DNA from 4 places in the Paenibacillus sp. IHBB 3054 genome. Region 1 is predicted to be linked to each of the others. Evidence: riboswitches for the same ligand, from Rfam matches in the RefSeq annotation. Region 1 holds a riboswitch; each other region holds the start of a gene.
What was found. A riboswitch is a leader RNA that binds a small molecule or an ion and turns the genes downstream of it on or off. The one in region 1 is predicted to bind cyclic di-GMP.

Region 1 (5,084 bases):
CTGGCCAAGGGCATGATCTCTTTCAGTTCTCCGATGTTGTGTCCTTGTTCATCATGGATTTCCAATTGGCTGGTATTAAATTTGGACATTGCGTCGTTGGCAGCATGTCCGGTTTTATCCGTAATGCTAATGTTAAGCACCAAACGGGTAGGATCAGCCACTACGTCCTGCAGGACAAAGGTATAGCCTTTATCGGTTTTCTCTATGCCAGGGTGCTGCACCACTCCGAGTATTTTGGCGTCCAGCAGACCAAGCTCTGCCCACTGGTTGGCAAGGAGGAACGGTTTCTGTGGAGGGTTGGACAGCGTCTCTGACACTGTACCTGATTTGCCTATAAAGAACAGTAATGAAGCAATTCCTATCACTGCAGCAACAGTGCTGCCCCACTTTAAGCCTCTTTTTATGGTGCGGCCCTTTTGCATTCCGGATATCTCGGATAATTTTTGCCCGGAGGCGGGCAGTATCTCAGTATTGCGAACTTGTTCCATAACGCGCTCTGTGAAATCATCAGCCAGATTAGAACTTGTATACAATTGTGAATCCGTCAGTAGATCGTTATCAGTGCCGGACAAGTCATTGTGATTGGTGTAAGCCCATTTTTTCATTGGAACCCTCCCTGGATTTCGACCATTGTTTCTTCAGCTTTTGACGGGCGCGGTGGAGACAATTTTTGACCTGGTGCATAGGCATTCCCGTTATCGCTGAGATTTCCTCATAGGATAATTCTTTGGTATAGCGAAGCAGCAGTACAATCCGGTATCGCTCTGGAAGCTTGGACAATTTCCGGTGCATTTCAAGCTCGTCTTCCTTACGCATATACTGCTCTTCAGGGGTTGGCCCGCGGTCCTTCTCCTCCAGTAAGTTACTGCTTGTTAGGCCTGGGGATTTCCGCCTTTTCAGTGACCTGAAGTGGTTGATCGCAATGGCGTACAGCCAAGCGGCAAAGCTTGATTGGCCATGATGCTCGCGGAGTTTCTGGTATGCTTTAATAAATGTTTCCTGGGCCAAATCCTGTGCATCCTGGTGACTGGCGCCTATACCGAGCAGCAGACCATACAAGCTCGACTTGTATCTGTCTACGAGTACCGCAAAGGCCTCACGGTTGCCCTGCAGCACTTCGGCAATGATTTGTTCATCGTTTTCCTGTGCCTTCATCCAGTGCCTCCAATTGATTTATTTGTATATAAGACGCACCAGCGCCACAATATTTCTCACTTTTAATAAAAAAAGAAAGATTATGTTCAGATCATACTACACATTGCAGGGGGAAGAGAGAATGAAACAAGACGAAGCAATCCGTCTGGTAGGCTTGGCCGTAAAGGGTGATCCGGCAGTCAGGGCGGTATTTCTGAAAGGTGCACATGCCGGAGGAGAGCAGGATGCTTACTCGGATGTTGATTTGTACTGTTTGGTACACAGCGAGAGCTTGACGGATTTTTTAGCGTGCAGAATATCCTATATGGAGAGCTATAAACCGCTGATATTCTGGTCGGAAGCTAACTTCGTAGGCCCGCAAATTGTTGGCGTGTTTGAAGACGGACTGCATTTCGATCTTTATACGGTGACTGAGGAGAGTCTGAAACAAACCGAGCAAATCCTTGTCCTGCATGATCCCGAGGGATGTCTTGCCAACTACAAGGCAGAGAACTTCCCCATGTCGGATGCGGAGATTACGAGGATCCTTTCCGGTTTCACTTTCAGCCTTCTGGAATTTGAAACTGCGTATCTTCGCGGCGATTTGCTCTGGGCACATCGGCTCGGCAGTCATCTGGCGGCAGATCTAATGGCGGTTCTGCGGCATGTATTAGATCCTTCTACAGCGCAGCTCGGCATTAAGAGACTGCATCGCAAACTCAGTCCACAGCAACTGGATGAGTTAACAGGAGCGTTAAATGGTCTTGGATCGGACGCATTACCTTCAGGTGTCAAGAAGCTGGTGGACCTCGCTGCAGCGTTAATTGCAGACTTGGCCGAACGGCTGTCAGAGAACTGGAATCAGCGTTTTTTCGATTTTATGGTCAAACGGATCTACGCACTATCGTAACAAAACAGATACAGCGAACAATATTTGAATGTGAGAAAAAAGGAGGATAATGACTGCTATTGTCGAATTATAAATTTAGATAGATAATAAACACCAAAATATGTTTGTGATTCGGAAGCGCCAGCTGATGAACAAAGGCAACTCCGCCGAAAGGCGGAAGACGCAAAGCCACCGGTCTAAACCGCTCACGAAAGCGGCATGACAGCGGGGACGCTCATGTAGTTTGGTTTTTTGTTGTCTAAATACAACAAAAGGAGAATAAAAAAACATGTTTTTGAAGATTCGCCACAAAATAAGGCCAGGTTTAGCGTTTATTCTGGCTGCGGCCTTGGCTGCAGGACCCCTGATTGCTACTCCGGTCCACGCAGCTGCGAAGTACACTTTTACAGATGTCAAAACTGCATATAACATGCCGCTTGACTACAACTACAAGTTCACGGGTGACACGATCGCTTCACTGGAGAAGGATAGCAAAGGGGCTTATCAGCTGTACTTACATAACTGGAAGAAGAAGACGACGGAGAAAGTCACTTCTACTAACACGTTCAAAACGAACTTGCAGCTCCTGGGAGACAGTGTTTATTATTATGAGTCCACAATTGAAGTGACTAAACAAATTAATATCTATCCGAAGAAGCTGGTACAGTACAATTTGAAAACCAAAAAAACAAGCGAGCTTCCGCTGGAAGTGAAAAATCCGGAATTACTCGGTGTGGGTGATAAATATTATGCACACAGCAGTGGCTCATATTTTTACTTCACTAACAAAACGACGCTGGAAACTCAGACCATCAATGATCTCGGTTTTGATCAGGTCTACCAGTTTGTAGATGACAAGTTCATCTATAGCAAATGGAACACCGGCACGTTGTATCTGTATGATCTGCCAAGTTCAAAAACAATTGAGATTTACAAGCTGAAAGAAAATGAATCCTTCAACCTTGTAGCTTCGAATGGTAAAGATATTGTCTGGATGATTGACTCCAAAGAAGTGGATGCTGCCGGCAAGACCAAAAATTACTTCATCTATATGACGATGGACCGCAGTAAAGCCGGAGCCCCGGTTAAAGTATTGCTCAAACGTGAATGGGTAATTGGCGACCGGAACGATCTATTAATCGTGGGTGACAATTATGCGGTGTTCTCGGAAATGATGAACAATAAACTAGTAGCCCGCGGAGTGAACCTCCGAAACGGGGAACTCTTTTTGCTTGGGGAACGAAACCGCAGTGCGGACAATTTTGTGTATTTTAATAAAGATACTTTGATCTCACGCGACGCGAATGACTATATTGTGCTTCGTACAATAGTCAGAACACCATAAATGAATTTTCCGAAACTATCAAAAAAACAGTGCAATTTGACGATAGTAGTAAAGCGGTAAATCTTGGGTATGAACCTATTTCCAATGAATCCCGCAATCGTAAATTGAAAAAAACAACTAGAGGAGTGTCATTAAAAAATGATCGCAGAAACTAAAATGTACCCGGAATTCAACACCATCTTCATCAGCTTGCATGGATTTGCCGAATTGGCTGAAACAGTAAAAGAAGTGGAAATATTCGAAGCATCCATGCCAACTTTGCCGATCCACGAGATGTCTCTGATTATTGACTGCAATGATATGGCGCCATTCAAGCCGGAGATACTGCCGGTTCTGGAACGCTGCTATGTGCTGTATAACGGATTTAAACATGCGGTTCTGGTGAATCCGAAGAAAGTGGTAGCCAAATCTCAATTACAGAGAGTAGCTCCAAGCGCCGGATTTAAAGGACATTTTGTGGATACGGTGGAAGAGGCTTGGGCAATCGTTAAATCCTAAATCCTAAATCTAAAGCAGAGGGTGGTCAACCATGGCTAATGTCAAAATAGTAAGCACCGAAGTGCACCATCCTGCCTATAAGATCAGCAATGAAGAATTGGCTCAGCAGGCCGGATCCTCAGCAGACAAGCTTATCGGCATTTGGGAGTTCTTTGGCCGTAAGGATCGTTATTACGCGGCGGACTATGAAGAGAGCACGCTTTATATGGCTATTGAAGCATCCAAAAAGCTATTGAAAAACTGTGGTCTCAGCGGAAGCGATTTGGATATGATCGTATTCTCCTCAGGAACACATGATTTCAGCGCTCCGACAGATGCTGCATTTGTGCATCAGGCGCTGGAGGGTAAAGATTCCTGCATTATCTATGACAGCAATGCCAACTGTGTAGGTATGGTTGTCGCTGCTGACCAAGCAGCCCGATCCATGATATCCACTCCCAGAGTGAGATACGCACTCATTGTAGGGTCGGAGCAGATTGCCCGTTTCTACAAAGAAGGGGACCTGGCGTCCAAGGGACTTTGCGGAGATGCGGCCTGTGCGGTTCTGTTGGAGAGAGTGGAGGACACGGATTCCGGCCTGATAGATTCGGCTTACTACACCAATACGCAGAAGGCGGAGGATATGCAGTTCCCTGCCGGAGGCATGACACAAATGTACGGAGAACATCTGTCGCTTGAAGAGAAGAAAATCTATCTTCATCCGGAGTATAACGTCAATGTAGCTTTTCCGACAGCAGTATCCAATATTGAACAGCTGCTTCAGGAACATGGCTATACTAAAAGTGATGTGAAGCACTATATCCTTAGTCAGTTAAACTTGAGCGTCATTAAAGATATCGCGGGCAAGCTGGACGAGGAACTCGTTAAATTCCCTTACATTGGGGATATTTATGGCTACACAGGCACAAGCAGTCCGTTTATCACCCTTCACCATGCGATTAAGGATGGGACGCTGGTACCCGGCGACTTGTTCTTTATGTGGTCGGTAGGCGCGGGTATTACGAGTTGTGCTACCTTGTGGAGACTCTAGCATCACTACTGCGCAGTAATGGAACGCGATAGAAAAACAACGAAAGCCTGCGCCTTGCCGCAGGCTTTTTTGTGTGTTTTCGCCGGGGCGAGCCATCTATATAGATTGAACTTGAGAATTATGTTTAGGGTAAAGTGGCGGAGGGGAATTTTGGAACTGGAGGAGCGATAGCGTCCGCCTGAAAGCTT
Region 2 (5,084 bases), on a different contig from region 1:
TCTGTGCGGAACTCGTAAAGATAGCGAAGGATCCCCCGGCAATTAATGTTGCCCCCAGTGCTGTAGTCGCCATTGCCATTGCCATTGTTTTTTTGAGATTTGCCATTGTTATTTATCTCCTCCTGGATCTCCATGAATGGAGTATGTTATGAATTATTTATTGAATCTTCCCTAACCACGTTAGGAGAAGCATCAACCGTTCGTAACAGGCGGGGATTCTCCGGGCGCAAGCTGCACCTCTACAGGATCCTCCATGCGCATGATCGATTTGAAGATTGTAATAAGGGAAGAGATGACGAGGAAAATCCCCGGAATAACCATTACGACAATAATCCCGGCGGTCGATTTTACCCAGTTCATGAAATACCCCAGAAACGGAACGGTAAAGTCCGCATACTGTGCAACAACATTACTCGAAGGAATAGGATCTGCATCCTGCGCATCGTTATTGTCGCCTTTGGTGATATACTGGGTGTTTTCTCCCGAGCCGAGCACGCTGACAATGCGGTGGGTAATCAGGCTGTTTGATCCATCCAGAGCTTTGTAAGTGATTACATCTCCTGGTTTAAAAGATCCCTGACTCTGTTCACTCACCAGTTTGACGGCAATGACAGCCCCCGTCTGGATTCCAGGCTCCATGGAGCCGGAGAGCACCGTTAGAATTTCCTTGCCCAGAATCTTGGGCGTTCCGCCATTCATCCGGCTAGTGATTGCAGATACCAGCGTAAGTAGAAAAATGAGAATTAATGCATACATCAATAGGTTACGAGTCCATTTAAGTATCACTGGAGAGCACCGCCTTGTTTAGAATACGCCTTGCTTTTCGCCTATTTTTACCGTTATGCTGTCAGGATTCGCGTCCGGGGCAGGGGCTTCAGGCTCAGCAGTCTTATCAGGCTTTGCTTGCTCCTCAGCTTCGAGCTTCGCTTTCTCCTCAGCTTCGAGTTTCGCCTTCTCCTCAGCTTCGAGCTTCGCTTTCTCCTCAGCTTCGAGCTTCGCCTTCTCCTCGGCTTCGAGTTTCGCCTTCTCCTCGGCTTCGAGCTTCGCTTTCTCCTCAGCTTCGAGCTTCGTCTTCTTCTCAGCCTCGAGTTTCGCTTTCTCCTCGGCTTCGAGCTTCGCCTTTTTCTCAGCTTCGAGCTTCGCCTTTTCTTCCGCTTCGAGCTTCGCCTTCTTTTCAGCCTCTTTCAGTCCTTGGATCACGTCAGCGGCCTCCGTATGCATCAACGAGGTTTCGTCCGCATAACTCCTAGCCTGTTCGGCCGCGGTCGATGCCTGATGATAGGCAGCCTGCACATAAGCGTCCACTCTTCTGATGGAGCTTAGCTTTCTAACCATCTCCTGAAATTCGCCCAGTGTTAGATTGGCTTGGCTGAGCAATTGTTCGAATACCGGGATATCGTTATTTTGTGCGGCTGTTAATTGATTAAAATCGACCTCATATGGAGAAAGTCTCTGGTTCACTTCATTGACTTGCTGCTCCAGCTCTAATTGCGAGCGTGTTAGATAGCCTTGAAGCTCAGCTAAAAAAGCAGCCGCGCCGGCCGCAGCCTCACGCGTTTGTGCAGCAGCCTCTTGAATACCTCCAATACGTCCCTCTGCGGTCTCCGAGTCCGTATTCTTATCCGTTATCTCCGCTAGCACCTCTCTCGCCGCTTCACGCTGCCAGGCAGCAAGCTTCATCGCTTCGCTGGCTTGGTTGGCAATATGATCGACCGTGCTTGGAAACACAAATGCTGTGGTGATATTGGAGGATTCGGTTGCTGCGACGTTAGTCAGCAATGCATACGTGGGCGTTGTAATTTGGCCGATGCCATAAGCCGAAATCACTACGATCCCTGCAATTTGGGGAAGCGTATACCGACGGATGTTTCTATTCCGGGAAGAACGTGAAAGCCTCACAGGAGCCTCTCCTTTAGCTGCTTGCAATTTCCTGCAAACAAGGTAATCTATTAACACCCAGCCTTTATGACGAACGTTATTTGTTCGTTATTAAGAACTATGACGTAAGTATATGCCATTACTCCTACAAATCAAAAATCTCATTTTGTTGCAATATTCTTAATAAAGAACGATTTATAGTTGATATTCTGCTTTTAGCTTCATTTCCCTCAGCTTATCGTACTTTTTAACGAACGTTTTCGCATGAAAAATCTAAATGATACCGCAGAGGGAACAAAAATAATGGGGATTTGGAGTGGAAACGACATAAAAGGGGGATCATTCATACTGGAACTGATTCTATAGTGCTTTGTCCGTCTTCCGGTTATTTGTTATACTGTAACAAAAAGTACGGAGGGGCGTTTTTATCGTGCCAGATAATATGGGAAGTCGCATCCACCATCTCCGTCTGGAAAAAGGCTTGTCTCTTTCGGAGCTTGCGGATAAGGCTGATGTGGCGAAATCATACTTAAGCAATGTGGAAAGAAATATACAATCTAACCCCTCTATTCAATTTATTGAAAAAATCGCTGACGCACTTCAGGTGTCCATTCATGCGCTGCTTTACGGCGAGCCTTCCGATGTGCAGGAGTCACCTCTGGATGGAGAATGGTCCCGGCTCGTACTGGAAGCTATGGCTTCGGGTATAAGCAAGCGGGAATTCAAAGAGTTCTTGGACTATCAAAAATGGCGGCTGGAGCAGAAGGATTCCTGATTCATGCGGGTTCCTTCTACTGCCGGTCATACAGAAAGGGCACAGCGGAGAGATCCGCTGTGCCCTTTCTGTATGTACAAAAACTTTTAACAACCAACCGCTACATTGCCTGCAAAGTCTTCTCATTAAAAAATTGGCGGATTTCATCCACTTTGATGCCCGCCTGCTTAGCCGACATCAGCAAATAGACCCATTCTAAATCCAGATCAACTGTCTGCAGTTCTCCGTTGTTCCCCTGGTTGGACTTATCCAAGAAATCTCCTCCTAAGATTACGCGTCCCCAGGCAGTCCGGCCGTCGTAGTATTTCTACATTAGACCCGAGACTTTGTGCCCCTGTCTTTCGGCAGGTTTACCCTTTACTGGATCCTTTACATGAAAGGATCTGGCTAGAAATTCATGAAACCGTTATCCGCCATAACATTATACAATATCTTACACGAAAAGTGTGTCGATTTATGGGAATATTGTATAATTAGAAACGGAAAATAATTGATTATTTTGCCAACTACTTGTACGAATTACTCGAGAATCCTAAAAAATTGTAGAACAAGCCTCTTTATCTATGTATGTATATATGAAAAGTGAAAACAACATTTTTATTTCGTTCATTTCAATCACACCGCCGCATCATTTTCATATAGTTAAGAAACCAAACTTATAATAGTTCTGTATGAATTAGGCACTGAATCATACCGTTTTGCGAACGGATTCAACCAAAGTATGAATTGATTACCCGCCTTGAAAGTTGCACAATAAGATGAGGAATGAAACCGCAAACATCGAAGCTCCACAAGGGCGCCGGCGAAATTTTGGCGCGCATGGAGTTCATCCGTTAGGAGGATGTATTCATGGCAGTCAAAGATCCCTATAACGAAACTGTGTGGAGCAAGTATTACGGACCCAATCTGGGTTACATCCAAGAGAAATATGAGCAATTTGTAAAAGATCCAACTTTAGTAGAGCATAATTACCGCGATCTCTTCACCCTTTCCGGCCCCCCTCCATTGGCTCCCGATGCCGAACAGGCACCGCTGCCTGTGGTTTCAGGAGATACTGAGTGGCTTAGAAAGGCCGTAAGGGCATCCAAGCTGATCGCCAATATCCGTATACATGGCCATATGGCCGCCAATATCGACCCGCTGGACCGGGGAAACAATCCGATGGCGAAATATTTGGAGTACGAAACCTATGATCTGACCCGCGAGGATTTAATGGCTATGCCCGCCTCGCTGATCTGGGAGAATGCCCCGAGTGACGTTCATACGGCCTGGGATGCCGTTCACCGGATGCGCCAGGCCTACACGCAGACCATTGCCTATGAATTCGGGCATGTGCGTGACGAGCAGGAGCTGCGCTGGCTGAACAGCCAGGCGGAATCTACCAGCTCTCCCGCGCCTCTAAACAACACAGAGCGCAAAGAATTGCTGAAAAGGCTGATTCAGGTAGAGCAGTTCGAAACTTTCCTTCATAAAACCTTTGTCGGCCAGAAACGCTTCAGCCTGGAAGGCAATGACGCCTTGGTGCCAATGCTGGATGAAATCGTGCGTGCTGCTGCTCATGACGGTGCCGAACATATCCTGATGGGTATGGCGCATCGCGGACGGCTTAACGTCCTGGCTCATATCCTGGGCAAACCTTATGATATTATTTTCTCGGAATTCCATCATTCGCCGAACAAGGAGCTGTTCCCTTCCGAAGGCTCCATGGGCATCAACTACGGCTGGACCGGCGATGTGAAATATCATCTCGGCGCTGACCGCGCCGTCCGTGAAGGGGAAACCGTCCGTACACGGATCACACTGGCCAACAATCCGAGCCACTTGGAATTCGTCAATCCGGTGGTTGAGGGCTTCACGCGTGCGGCCCAGGAAGACCGCAGCACTCCGGGTCTGCCTAAGCTAAATACGAATAAAGCCATGGCTGTGCTGATGCATGGCGATGCTGCCTTCCCGGGTGAAGGCATCGTGGCCGAAACCCTTAATATCGGCAAGCTTAAAGGTTATCAGAACGGCGGTACGGTGCATATTATCGTCAATAACCGGATCGGATTCACGACGGAAAGTGAGGATTCCCGTTCTACCCACTATGCCAGTGACTTGGCTAAGGGCTATGAAATTCCGATTGTGCATGTCAATGCCGATGATCCGGAGGCTTGCATTGCCGCCGTCCGTCTGGCCAGCGCCTACCGCAATCTGTTCAAGAAGGATTTCGTAATCGACTTGATCGGCTACCGCCGCCATGGACATAATGAAATGGATGATCCGGAAACGACACAGCCGATTGTTTATGGTAAAGTGCGCAATCATCCTACTGTATACAAAGTGTACGCGGAACGGCTGCAGGAGGAGAGAGTTATCACGGCAGAAGACGTTACGGTAATGAACGCCGAAGCTGAAGGCGTACTGCAGCAAGCCTTTGATAAGATGAAGG
Region 3 (5,084 bases), on a different contig from region 1:
TATGCGGCGCGGTTTTCCGGATTCCCGGTGGGCTGCGCCTTTCCTTTGTTGCAGAGAGGGGGCAGGATGTTATGCGATGCCTGACTATACGGCAGCCTTGGGCCACGCTCATTGCTCTTGGTGAAAAATCATTCGAGACCCGTTCCTGGAGAACGGCTTACCGGGGTGAAATCGCCATTCATGCCGGTTTGAAGATTGATAAGGAAGTATGCTTACGGGAGCCTTTCCAATCGGTGCTCGCCCGTCATGGTCTTACAGCGGACAATTTGCCTGCCGGAGCGATTATAGCGACAGGATCGCTGATAAACTGTTATGAAGTTACAGCTGGTATGGCTGAAGAAGGCTGGCCCTACGGCAGCGAATATATCTTTGGAGATTATAGGGAGGGCCGGTTTGCCTGGGAATTGACGGGGGTCACTCCGCTGGAGGACAACATTCCGGCTAAGGGCCGACTGGGCTTCTGGGAGCATCCTGTTCCGCAAAGAAAGCGGTGAAGCGCTTATGGAATTTCAGATCGGCAAGTCTAATTGGATAGACGGAAAATGTTATGACGGTACCGGCGGTTCGGTGGAATACAGGTATGAATGGGCTCAGGAAGGAGCGTATGCATAGGAAATGGGCAGTCTTCTTATTGCGTGGCTTTGCATGTTATGTTTATTTCTTACGTTTAAGGATAAGGTAAGCCGGAGAATTCTATATCCCGTGGCGCTGGTCGTTATTTTCGGCACATTGGGCTATTGGAAGGTTTTAATGTAATTTATAGCGGGTACTTTACAGGTCTTGCCGACTCCCATGGCAAGGCCTGTTTTTTATTCTTCAACGCACCAAAGGCTACAGGCTTGCTTGAGGGCCGGATTTGATTTTGTACTGTTCCTCATAGCTGTGGTAGCCGGAGATATCGAGTCCCAGGTATTTGCGCATATGGATAGCGGCCTGTGCAGCGATGACGTCATCCAGCAGCAGCATCCGTTCATGATATCCCCGGCATATAAATTTGGCCTCGATGCCGACCTGGAGCCGCTGCTGTTCATAGACCTTAACTCCGCGTTTCCTCATTTCGGCGCGCACATCCCTCAGATCGGCAGTGGCTGCATTCGCAGCAGTACGGAGAACATCCATGTATGGAGCGGGGGTCCGCAGTTGTGTCGACATAATGGCTGAATCCCGTTCAAAGGCTGATAAAATCAGCGGAAGCAATATATAGGATTTGACCAGTGTATTATCGTTACTCTCCGCTCTATGCATAAATTCAATCACCTCTAATAAGAACGTATATTCGTATTTTAACCGATTATTCAAAAATTAATCAATGGAATTTCTAAACAACTAAACAATGTGACATAATTCACAAAATAATTATAAGAATTATTTTATATTAAAATTGAAATAATAAATATTGAAAAATAAAGTTCATTAAAAAGGAGAATTGTGATGAATTATGAGGGAAGTCTCCGCCGCGGGTTGCTGTTCGGGTTGTTTTTAAGTGTTCCAATATGGATGTCCATGATCGGCTGGGTTCAGCTGTTATAAAATATACAAATTCTGAGTCCGGCTGTTGCCCGCTGACTTGTGTAAATTGAAAATGACCAAAAACTGCTGCCAAGTGCTGGCGACAGTTTTTTTGCCGTTTCGCCATGGGTTGAAAAGTGGTTCGAATATACTAATTTTTAATATTGAAAATTTGTTTTATGTGATCGGTGAATACAACGAAACCCTTAGGTGAAGCGGGATTGAGGATTTTTGCAGAGAATCTATCGAAAAAATAAGGAATAGATTGACAAACGAGAGGGTGAAGAGATAGACTAATCCTAGTCCGAAAGTAACAAAAGTCATAGACTACATAGAAAACAACTGTTACCAACTTCTCATGTATAATCGCAAACCGTTCGAAAGAGCGGGACGCAAAGTCAGGAATCTACAGCACTCTAAAGGTGCCATGATCGTCCGGCCGCCATGAAGCTAACCCTTCTTGGCGGTCTTTTTGTTGTTATGGGCCAATCTGTGCATTCATAGAATAGTTACATAGGAGGTACATATCATTGTTGAAGAACAAATTATTAGCCTTGATTCTGACGGGGATTTTAACCATCGGCAATATGCTTCATCCGGGGATCAATGCAGAGGCGGCGGCAAGCATGCCGTACACCCCAACACCGGTGCTGGGAGTCGCCGGGAATTTCAACGCCTTTATCTTTGGAGATTTCGCGCAAAGCAATGACCAGATCCACGGACGGCTTGCTGCTGCAGGGAACATTACTCTTCAAGGATATGGCGTATCCAAGGATGCTGTAGGTGGAGATGTGCTTATCGCCGGCAAAGACATCGACTTTTCAAATGGAACAGTTTATGGCACCTCTGTATATGGAGGCAGCATGAAAAGTTCAGGAGCCGATCTTAAGGGAGGCACGCGGCAGGGTCATCCGATCGACTTTCAAGCTGAGGAGCAATTTTTGATTCAGCGTTCGAGTGAACTCGCTGCTCTGAAACAAACACAGCCCTTTGTCAGAGATGGAGGGAAAATGACGATTAACGCTCCGGATTCCTTTAATGTCATTCATTTGACTGCTGCGGATTTGGCGGTTACCAACGGTCTCCAGTTCAACATTGCAGGAAATGCCACGGTAATTATCAATGTAAGCGGGAATAAGGTCGTCATTCCGGATTTTCAAATGTGGAACGGCAAACCTCACAATGTGCTGTTCAACTTCTACGAAGCTTCTTCTGTAGCAAATGGCAACACAACCATTGAAGGCACCATGTTAGCGCCTCATGCCTTTGTGGCATTCAGCCGAGCTGAGCTGCATGGTACCCTTATTGCAAAAGGATTCAGCGGTTATATTCAGATGCATCATCATACCTTTGAGGGAACGGTGCCGCCAGTCGGGCCAACACCGACGCCAACACCGACGCCAACACCGACACCGACACCGACACCGACGCCAACACCGACACCGACGCCAACACCGACACCGACACCGACACCGACGCCAACGCCAACACCGACACCAACACCAACGCCGACCGCGACGCCAACACCAACGCCGACGGCGACGCCAACACCAACACCGACGGCGACGCCAACACCAACACCGACACCAACGCCGACACCGACACCGACACCGACACCGACGCCAACACCAACGGCGACGCCAACACCGACACCGACACCGACACCAACGGCGGCACCGACAGTGACGCCGACGGCGACGCCAACACCGACACCGACACCGACACCGACAGTGACACCAACACCAACGCCGACGGCGACGCCAACACCAATACCAACGCCGGTACCGACACCAACGTCAACGCCGACACCGACACCAACACCAACGGCTACACCGACGCCGACGCCGACGCCGACACCAACGCCGACACCAACACCGGAGCCGACACCGACACCAACGCCAACACCGGTGCCAACGCCGGAGCCAACACCGACACCAACGCCAACGCCGGAGCCAACACCGACACCAATACCAACACCGACGCCGACGCCGACACCAATACCAACGCCAACACCGGTGCCAACACCGACACCAATACCAACACCGACGCCGACACCAATACCAACGCCGGTACCGACACCAACGCCAACGCCGGTACCGACACCAACACCGGTGCCAACGGTAGATCCAACGCCAGCGCCGACGAGTGTAGCGCCAACGGTAGACCCGACGCCAGTGCCGACAAGCGTAACGCCAACGGTAGACCCAACGCCAGCGCCGACTAGTGTAGCGCCAACGGTAGACCCGACGCCAGCACCGACGAGTGTAGCGCCAACGGTAGACCCAACGCCAGCACCGACGAGTGTAGCACCAACGGTAGACCCGACGCCATCTCCGACACCAACGGTGATTGGTACGAATGACGATCAGGAGATTACGATTGATGAGGATCCGCTGCCTTTGGGCCCTGTGACCAAACCTTCGTCTGTGCAGCCAACGCCGGAGACTACTCCAGCGACTGTCCCAGTACCTGCTTCGGTACCGGATGAAGAAATTATTCTTGATGAAGAAATTCCGCTGGGGACTGTGGATCCAGCCGAGAGTCTGCCGCAAACGGGTGAAGCCAGCCCGGCACCTTATTATATTACCGGTCTCGCTATTGCCGGAGTAGGTCTGCTGCTGAGCAGAACGGCAAGAACCAGCAGACGAAAACGCTGAGGCTTTCATTGAATCACACTCGGGCCAATAGCAGTCCAGACGCCATGTTCTAAACATAATTCAGGCCGCTTACGGGAGAGAAAATCCCGGAAGCGGCCTTTTTATAGGGTGTTTCTTACGTTTTGAGGGTTATTATACAACAATGGTTTAGATTTCAATCCATCTGTTATATGTACATTTCTCGCAGGCGAGGCTACCATGTTATACTATGCAGAAATCATTGCGGAGCCCGCATGATTGTGACTGGAGTATCCCACAGCTACGAGAAGGAAAGGTGAGAATATTCATGTGGAGTGTAATTATACTGGCGATTATTATATTCATTGCCGGAGGATTGACCTATGCGGGTTTCTTTTTCTATGGAGTGGCGATCCATCGGGCGCCTAAGGAGTTTTTGGCGAAATCACCCGCGCTGAAGGTAGATCCGCCGGTGGCCGGGGCATCCTGGGGAGAAGGGGCGGAGTGGATCGCCCGGCAGAGCTTCCGGAATGTCGACATGAGCTCAGAGGATGGACTGAAGCTGCGGGGTTATTATCTGCCGTCAGAGCGGGCAGCCGGACGTACAGCAATCGTTGCCCACGGCTATTCCGGCAAAGCCAAGGATATGGGGGCCTACGCCAAGATTTATTATGAAAACCTGGGCTATAATGTGCTGATTCCCGATGCCAGGGGACATGGTGAAAGCACGGGCAATTACATAGGATTTGGCTGGCCCGAACGCCGGGATTATGTAAAGTGGATCGAATACATCATTGAAGAGAATGGGCCGCAGGCGCAGATTGTGCTGCATGGGGTGTCTATGGGCGGAGCAACGGTGATGATGACCGCAGGTGAAGAGCTTCCGCCGCAGGTGAAGGCGGTTGTTGCCGACTGCGGGTATAGTTCGGTCAAAGCACAGCTCTCTTATCAGCTCTGGCG
Region 4 (5,084 bases), on a different contig from region 1:
GGCCAGCGCGCTAAGCTGGGCCTTGGCGACGGTGTATACGAAACGAAATGCGGTGCGGGTAGATATGCTGTGGATGACGGCAATGCAGATCATGATCGGGGGCGTCATTTTGCTGGCTGCCGGTTCGGCTGTGGAGAGCTGGTCTGATATTACGTGGAACAGCACCTTTATCGTGAACACATTGTTCATTTCGGTGTTCGTCATTGCGCTGGGGTGGATGGTTTATTTCAAGCTGATCAATGAAGGAGAGGCCAGCAAGGTCGGTTCATTCACCTTCCTGATTCCGCTGATCTCAATCGGGTCAAGTGTAGTATTATTAAATGAGCGGATTACGCTGAATCTGGTAGTGGGTATGCTGCTGATCGTATGCAGCATTATTCTGGTGAATGTTAAGATAGGCCGGGCCGCACGGCGGCTGACAAGTTAAGACAGGGGGATAATCATGTATATTCAGACGGATGGACAAACGGCACATGATAATTATAAGCTGCTGATCGGCAGCATTGTGCCCAGGCCGATTGCCTTTGTAACCTCGGTGGATGAAGCGGGGATCGTGAATGCCGCCCCGTTCAGCTTTTTTAATATTGTAAATGATGATCCGCCTATGGTCATGTTCTCCTGTGTCCGCAAAGCAGGCGGAGAAATGAAGCATACGCCGCGCAATATAGCCGCGAATAAGGAATTTGTGGTCCATATCGTCGATGAGGACAATATCACTGCAGTCAACCATACCTCAATCAATGCACCCGGCGGAATCAGCGAACTTGAGCTGGCCGGGCTGACGGCGGTACCCGGACAAGCCGTCAAGGTCCCGCGTGTACAGGAATGTAAGATTGCGATGGAATGCCGGCTGGTGCAGCTTGTGGAGCTCGGACATTGCGATATGGTTATCGGCGAAGTGCTAGGTTTTCATGTAGAGGATGAGCTGATTCATAACGGCCGAATTGATGTCGGCAAGCTGAAGCCGGTCAGCCGTCTGGCCGGCGCATCCTATGCAGCAATTGGCCGGACTTTTGAGCTGGACAGACCTCAGTATGAATCTTGATTAGGCTGGGTATTAGCAGCTAGATCAGATATTTTGGGGCAGAGGAAAGCTACTGCGCCTGATTTCTTAACCGCAGGCTTTGGGCGGTGAAGACAAGTTCTTCATCTGTCCCGTCAATCTTGGCGGTATATTCTCCAATCGTCACTTCGCTGTTGCAGATTTTGCGGACTGTAATATTTTTGCCGGCGGTAAGCACCGATTTCTCGGAGGACTGCTTCCCTACAGTCTGTGCGCTGATGGAGCCTGCCGCCTCGATTGTGGAGTCCGTGCACACCGCTTCCTTCATTACGAAACGGACATTGCCGGAAGAGAACAGCTGGCTGTGCAGACTACCCTCCTTATGAACATGGAGATCTCCGCCGGATTTAATAATGCTATGCTGTGACGAGGCGATGTCGATCCGTGTATTCTCCTCCTGCATCCCGGATATGGCGTCATGCAAATCCTGCAACAGCCTCAGAAACGTGCTAAGAACAGCATCCGTGAAGAAATCGGTGAACTGCCCCGGGTGCAGGAATACCTCCAGCATATGTCTTAATTGCCCGGTGTCGATAGGATAATCGGGATTCATCCCGGCAATAACATCCTGGAGATCACTGATCAGGCCGGGGAGATGGTCATATTTGCTTTCCAGCAGCAGCATAACCACCAGACCGTATTTTACGGTTTGCTGGCGTGATTGGACGGTATTCGCCAACTGCTGCGACGCTTCTCTCAGACTGGTCACTTCCTCCATCAAGAGAGCGGAGTACATGCAGAGGCGGTTATGTCTGGCTCCATAGTGCCCGGAGTACAATTGGCTGCCGACAACCTTGCCCTGGACAAAAATGCTGCCTGTAGCTGTGATTGTTGCATGTGTAACGTCGCCGTATATGTATACATTCCCCAACGCTTCAAGGATGGTCTGGTTTCCGATATCATTGGTGGCGACCACATCACCCGGGAACATCATTTTGGCGGCTTCGGGGTTCATATCCCCGGGAACAAGATATGTCTGGGGGAAATCAAAAACCTTGCGGTTCAGACCGCATCCCGTTAAGCGGGGCCTTCCCTGGCGGAGGGAAGCGATCCCGCCGTCCGCCAGCAGGGTTGTACATTCTTTGGTGACCAGCTGAATGTCTTGCGGCGGCGGGGAGGGAATAATTCCGCCATACACGTCGATGCCGGGCACTCCCTCTTCCGCAGGCAGCTTACGGGCAATGACCTCTCCCTCCTGGACAAAAGGAACCCTTGGATGGTTCAGGAAATCTGCAGGATCGGCAGTCCGAATGAATTCATATTCCCTGTCCTCAGCAAATAACAGCTCCAGCCGGGCATTCTTGCCGGGAATAGGGGCTTTACCCTCTGCGATGCAGACCGGGAGATAGGTAGGGTTGTTCAGCTCTGCATAAAGAGCCGGAATGTTGAGATCGCGCATAATGGAGCTTTTCTTGAAGCCGGCGATAATCTGGTCCACCGTAAGGGTGGACAGCAGCAGGCCGCAATTCGGTTGCGCCCGGACTGTGACATCTGCTGCAGCCGGGGAGCTGGCGAGCTTCCAGGCGTACTTTTCTGCACGGTAGAGCGTGAAGTAGACCTTCAGTTTATCTTCGGATACGGTGATCTGATACTGCGGCTTCTCGCAAATCTCCCAGGTGATACGGTCTGTGGGGGTTACTTCCGTAGGATCTGTCACCGTCTTCCGGTTAATATTCAACACCACAGGGTGAACGGAGGAAATGACAGCGGGTTTGCCGCCGGGCAGAGGAGGAGTAATGAATATTTGGTTGTTCTGTACGATAATACGTCCGTTCTTATCCTCATCTCCCCCACGGAGCGGCTTAGCCTGCACAGAGGGCAGAGCCGGAAGATCGGGGTTCCCGATTGGCGTTGTGGTATGAAATACATGCCCGAATTTCTCGATGATATGCTGTGGCATTACTCTAACCTCGCTTCTTCGTATAATCAATGGCATCTGTACAGAAAAGAGCATCATGGACTATGATAGGTTGCCTTCACCTACCGGTACCCAAGTCACATCTCAATTGGCAGCCTGGCGACCATGAATGGATAGTCTCACATTCTTAGGCCCATCGCTTTGCGTCCTGCCCTTTCGGGAAGTTTGCCTTTAAAAAAATAGATCAATGATATACATTCAGCATGAGGTCATTTAATCGACTCAAATCGACAGGGAATGTTCAATACTGGAGTGGTTGCCAAAATAATTCTACAAACAAGCTTAATTCTAGTACTTTAGTATTAAATTTTCAACTTAATAATAACAATCCCTCCGGTATCCCTTTAAAAGGGAAGCGGGTTAAAGTCCAAACGATATTACAAGCAAAAACGACCCTGCCTTTTCTCAAAGGACAGAGTCGTTTTTGCGAAAAAAAGGACGCTCCCAAGCTTATAGCTTGTGGGAGAGCCCTCTTTTGACAAGGTGCACGGCGCGTGCGCTTCCGGCCCGGACGGAGACTGGTGCCGGTATAACTGTGGCTGCATAATCGGCCCGTTCAATTTCCTCCAGCACCCGGTTAAGATGGGAGAAGACGGCTCCGAGATCACGGACTGCTGTCAATGAGCATTGACCCTGCAGCTCGGAGAACCAGGCGAACTGCAGATCCCGGGCGCGGCGCAGCGCTTCGGGAAGCGAACGGGTGCATTCGGCATCGGACAAAGTCTTGGTTCCATACAGGGCGATGCAGTCTGCGGTTGCCGTTACGACCTCTGTCATCCAGTCAGCTGCGGCATAATGTGCAGGCAGGAGGGAAATCTCCTCGGCGATCTCCTTGACGTAGCGGTGAACCTTTTGCAGATGCGAGGTTGCCTGTGTCAATGACCGCAATCCGCTGCGGCATTGATAATGGGATAACGTATAGTGCAGCTCTTTCTGCTGCTTGTCGCTCTTCGCCAGCAGTTGTCCGGAACGCACCAGCCTCTCCGGAGCCTGCTTAGAACTGCTGCTCTCTGCGGCGAGTCCGGTCAAGGCATCGGCCAGCAGCAGGGTCCCTTCCAGTGCCAGGCGTTTAACCTTGACGAACCCCCCGGGGGGAACGATAATCATATTTATTATTAAGGCAATCAGCACGCCGATTAAGGTCTCCGCGACTCTCCACACGATATAAGGGTCCTGATAAAAGGTCAATGCCAGCACGGAGGTCACACCGACCTGGGAAACGGCTTGAATGTTAATCCGGCAGGCGGTGGCCACACCGATGCCGATCAGCAGCATCAGCAGAATAGACAGTGCCCCCACGTCGAAGAAATGGCCCACGAGCAGGCTGACAATTCCACCGAGCACAACGCCCATCAGACGGTAAATCCCTTTTTCCAGCGAAGCCTTGACGCTTCCTTGGGTGATAAGAATTGCGGCAAGCGGTGCAAAGTATAAATAACTGTCGCCGTGCAGGCTGTGAACCGCAAGCCAGGAGAGTGAAGCAGCAATCGTAACGCGTATCATATATAGAGATAATCCGAATTTTTCAAGGCGGTCCTGCAACCCCTCGTTCATGTTAGTCATCTTCTTTCACATCAATAAGAGAACATTTTTAGGTTTTCAGCAATTTTCATTATAGCACTCAAAAACAACAATAACGGGTACAGTTTTTACGAACTTGTTAAGTTTCTGCACTGCAGTTAACATTGTAAGCTATCGCATATATTGCATTAATCCTATATGCTATATATATTGAAGTGTGTCGAAGGAAGGGAGGAATTGTCGCTTATCAGCGCTGAGCATGCCACTTTAGATTGTTCCCTGCGAGAAGCGGGTAAAATAGGTTGTACTACATAAGGTAAGGGAGGTCGTTAGCCATAACTACCCTGGAAGGCACTATTATTTCTTTTGACCAGGTTACCAAACAATACGACGATGAAGAAGCCGTGTTAAAAGGAGTCAGCTTCGAGATCGAACGCGGCAAATTCTATACACTGCTGGGACCCTCGGGCTGCGGAAAGACGACAATCCTGCGTCTGATCGCCGGGTTTGCTGAACCAACGGAAGGTTCCATTTATTTGAACGGCAAAATCATCAACCACATTCCCGCCAACGAACGGCAGG

Region 2: linked by a shared signal. The riboswitch ahead of ACQ76X_RS09865 (anti-repressor SinI family protein) and the one ahead of ACQ76X_RS11600 (hypothetical protein) in region 1 are both predicted to bind cyclic di-GMP.
Region 3: linked by a shared signal. The riboswitch ahead of ACQ76X_RS09375 (collagen-binding domain-containing protein) and the one ahead of ACQ76X_RS11600 (hypothetical protein) in region 1 are both predicted to bind cyclic di-GMP.
Region 4: linked by a shared signal. The riboswitch ahead of ACQ76X_RS23790 (flagellar assembly protein A) and the one ahead of ACQ76X_RS11600 (hypothetical protein) in region 1 are both predicted to bind cyclic di-GMP.

What each region holds. Positions count from the first base shown of each region.
Region 1 is NZ_JBOFBG010000008.1:16,035-21,118, reverse strand. It holds gene ACQ76X_RS11615 (DUF4179 domain-containing protein) at 1-605, opposite strand, end outside; gene ACQ76X_RS11610 (RNA polymerase sigma factor) at 574-1,155, opposite strand; gene ACQ76X_RS11605 (hypothetical protein) at 1,277-2,044, shown strand; cyclic di-GMP riboswitch class I at 2,171-2,262, shown strand; gene ACQ76X_RS11600 (hypothetical protein) at 2,313-3,368, shown strand; gene ACQ76X_RS11595 (hypothetical protein) at 3,507-3,866, shown strand; gene ACQ76X_RS11590 (ketoacyl-ACP synthase III) at 3,898-4,896, shown strand.
Region 2 is NZ_JBOFBG010000006.1:144,293-149,376, forward strand. It holds gene ACQ76X_RS09845 (TasA family protein) at 1-106, opposite strand, end outside; gene sipW (signal peptidase I SipW) at 193-786, opposite strand; gene ACQ76X_RS09855 (hypothetical protein) at 805-1,899, opposite strand; gene ACQ76X_RS09860 (helix-turn-helix domain-containing protein) at 2,321-2,653, shown strand; gene ACQ76X_RS09865 (anti-repressor SinI family protein) at 2,754-2,906, opposite strand; cyclic di-GMP riboswitch class I at 2,934-3,018, opposite strand; gene ACQ76X_RS09870 (2-oxoglutarate dehydrogenase E1 component) at 3,503-5,084, shown strand, end outside.
Region 3 is NZ_JBOFBG010000006.1:35,935-41,018, reverse strand. It holds gene ACQ76X_RS09385 (ASCH domain-containing protein) at 72-494, shown strand; gene ACQ76X_RS09380 (hypothetical protein) at 832-1,245, opposite strand; cyclic di-GMP riboswitch class I at 1,867-1,956, shown strand; gene ACQ76X_RS09375 (collagen-binding domain-containing protein) at 2,040-4,166, shown strand; gene ACQ76X_RS09370 (alpha/beta hydrolase) at 4,453-5,084, shown strand, end outside.
Region 4 is NZ_JBOFBG010000026.1:53,782-58,865, reverse strand. It holds gene ACQ76X_RS23800 (DMT family transporter) at 1-427, shown strand, start outside; gene ACQ76X_RS23795 (flavin reductase family protein) at 443-1,045, shown strand; gene ACQ76X_RS23790 (flagellar assembly protein A) at 1,095-2,963, opposite strand; cyclic di-GMP riboswitch class I at 3,069-3,161, opposite strand; gene ACQ76X_RS23785 (FUSC family protein) at 3,432-4,535, opposite strand; gene ACQ76X_RS23780 (ABC transporter ATP-binding protein) at 4,847-5,084, shown strand, end outside.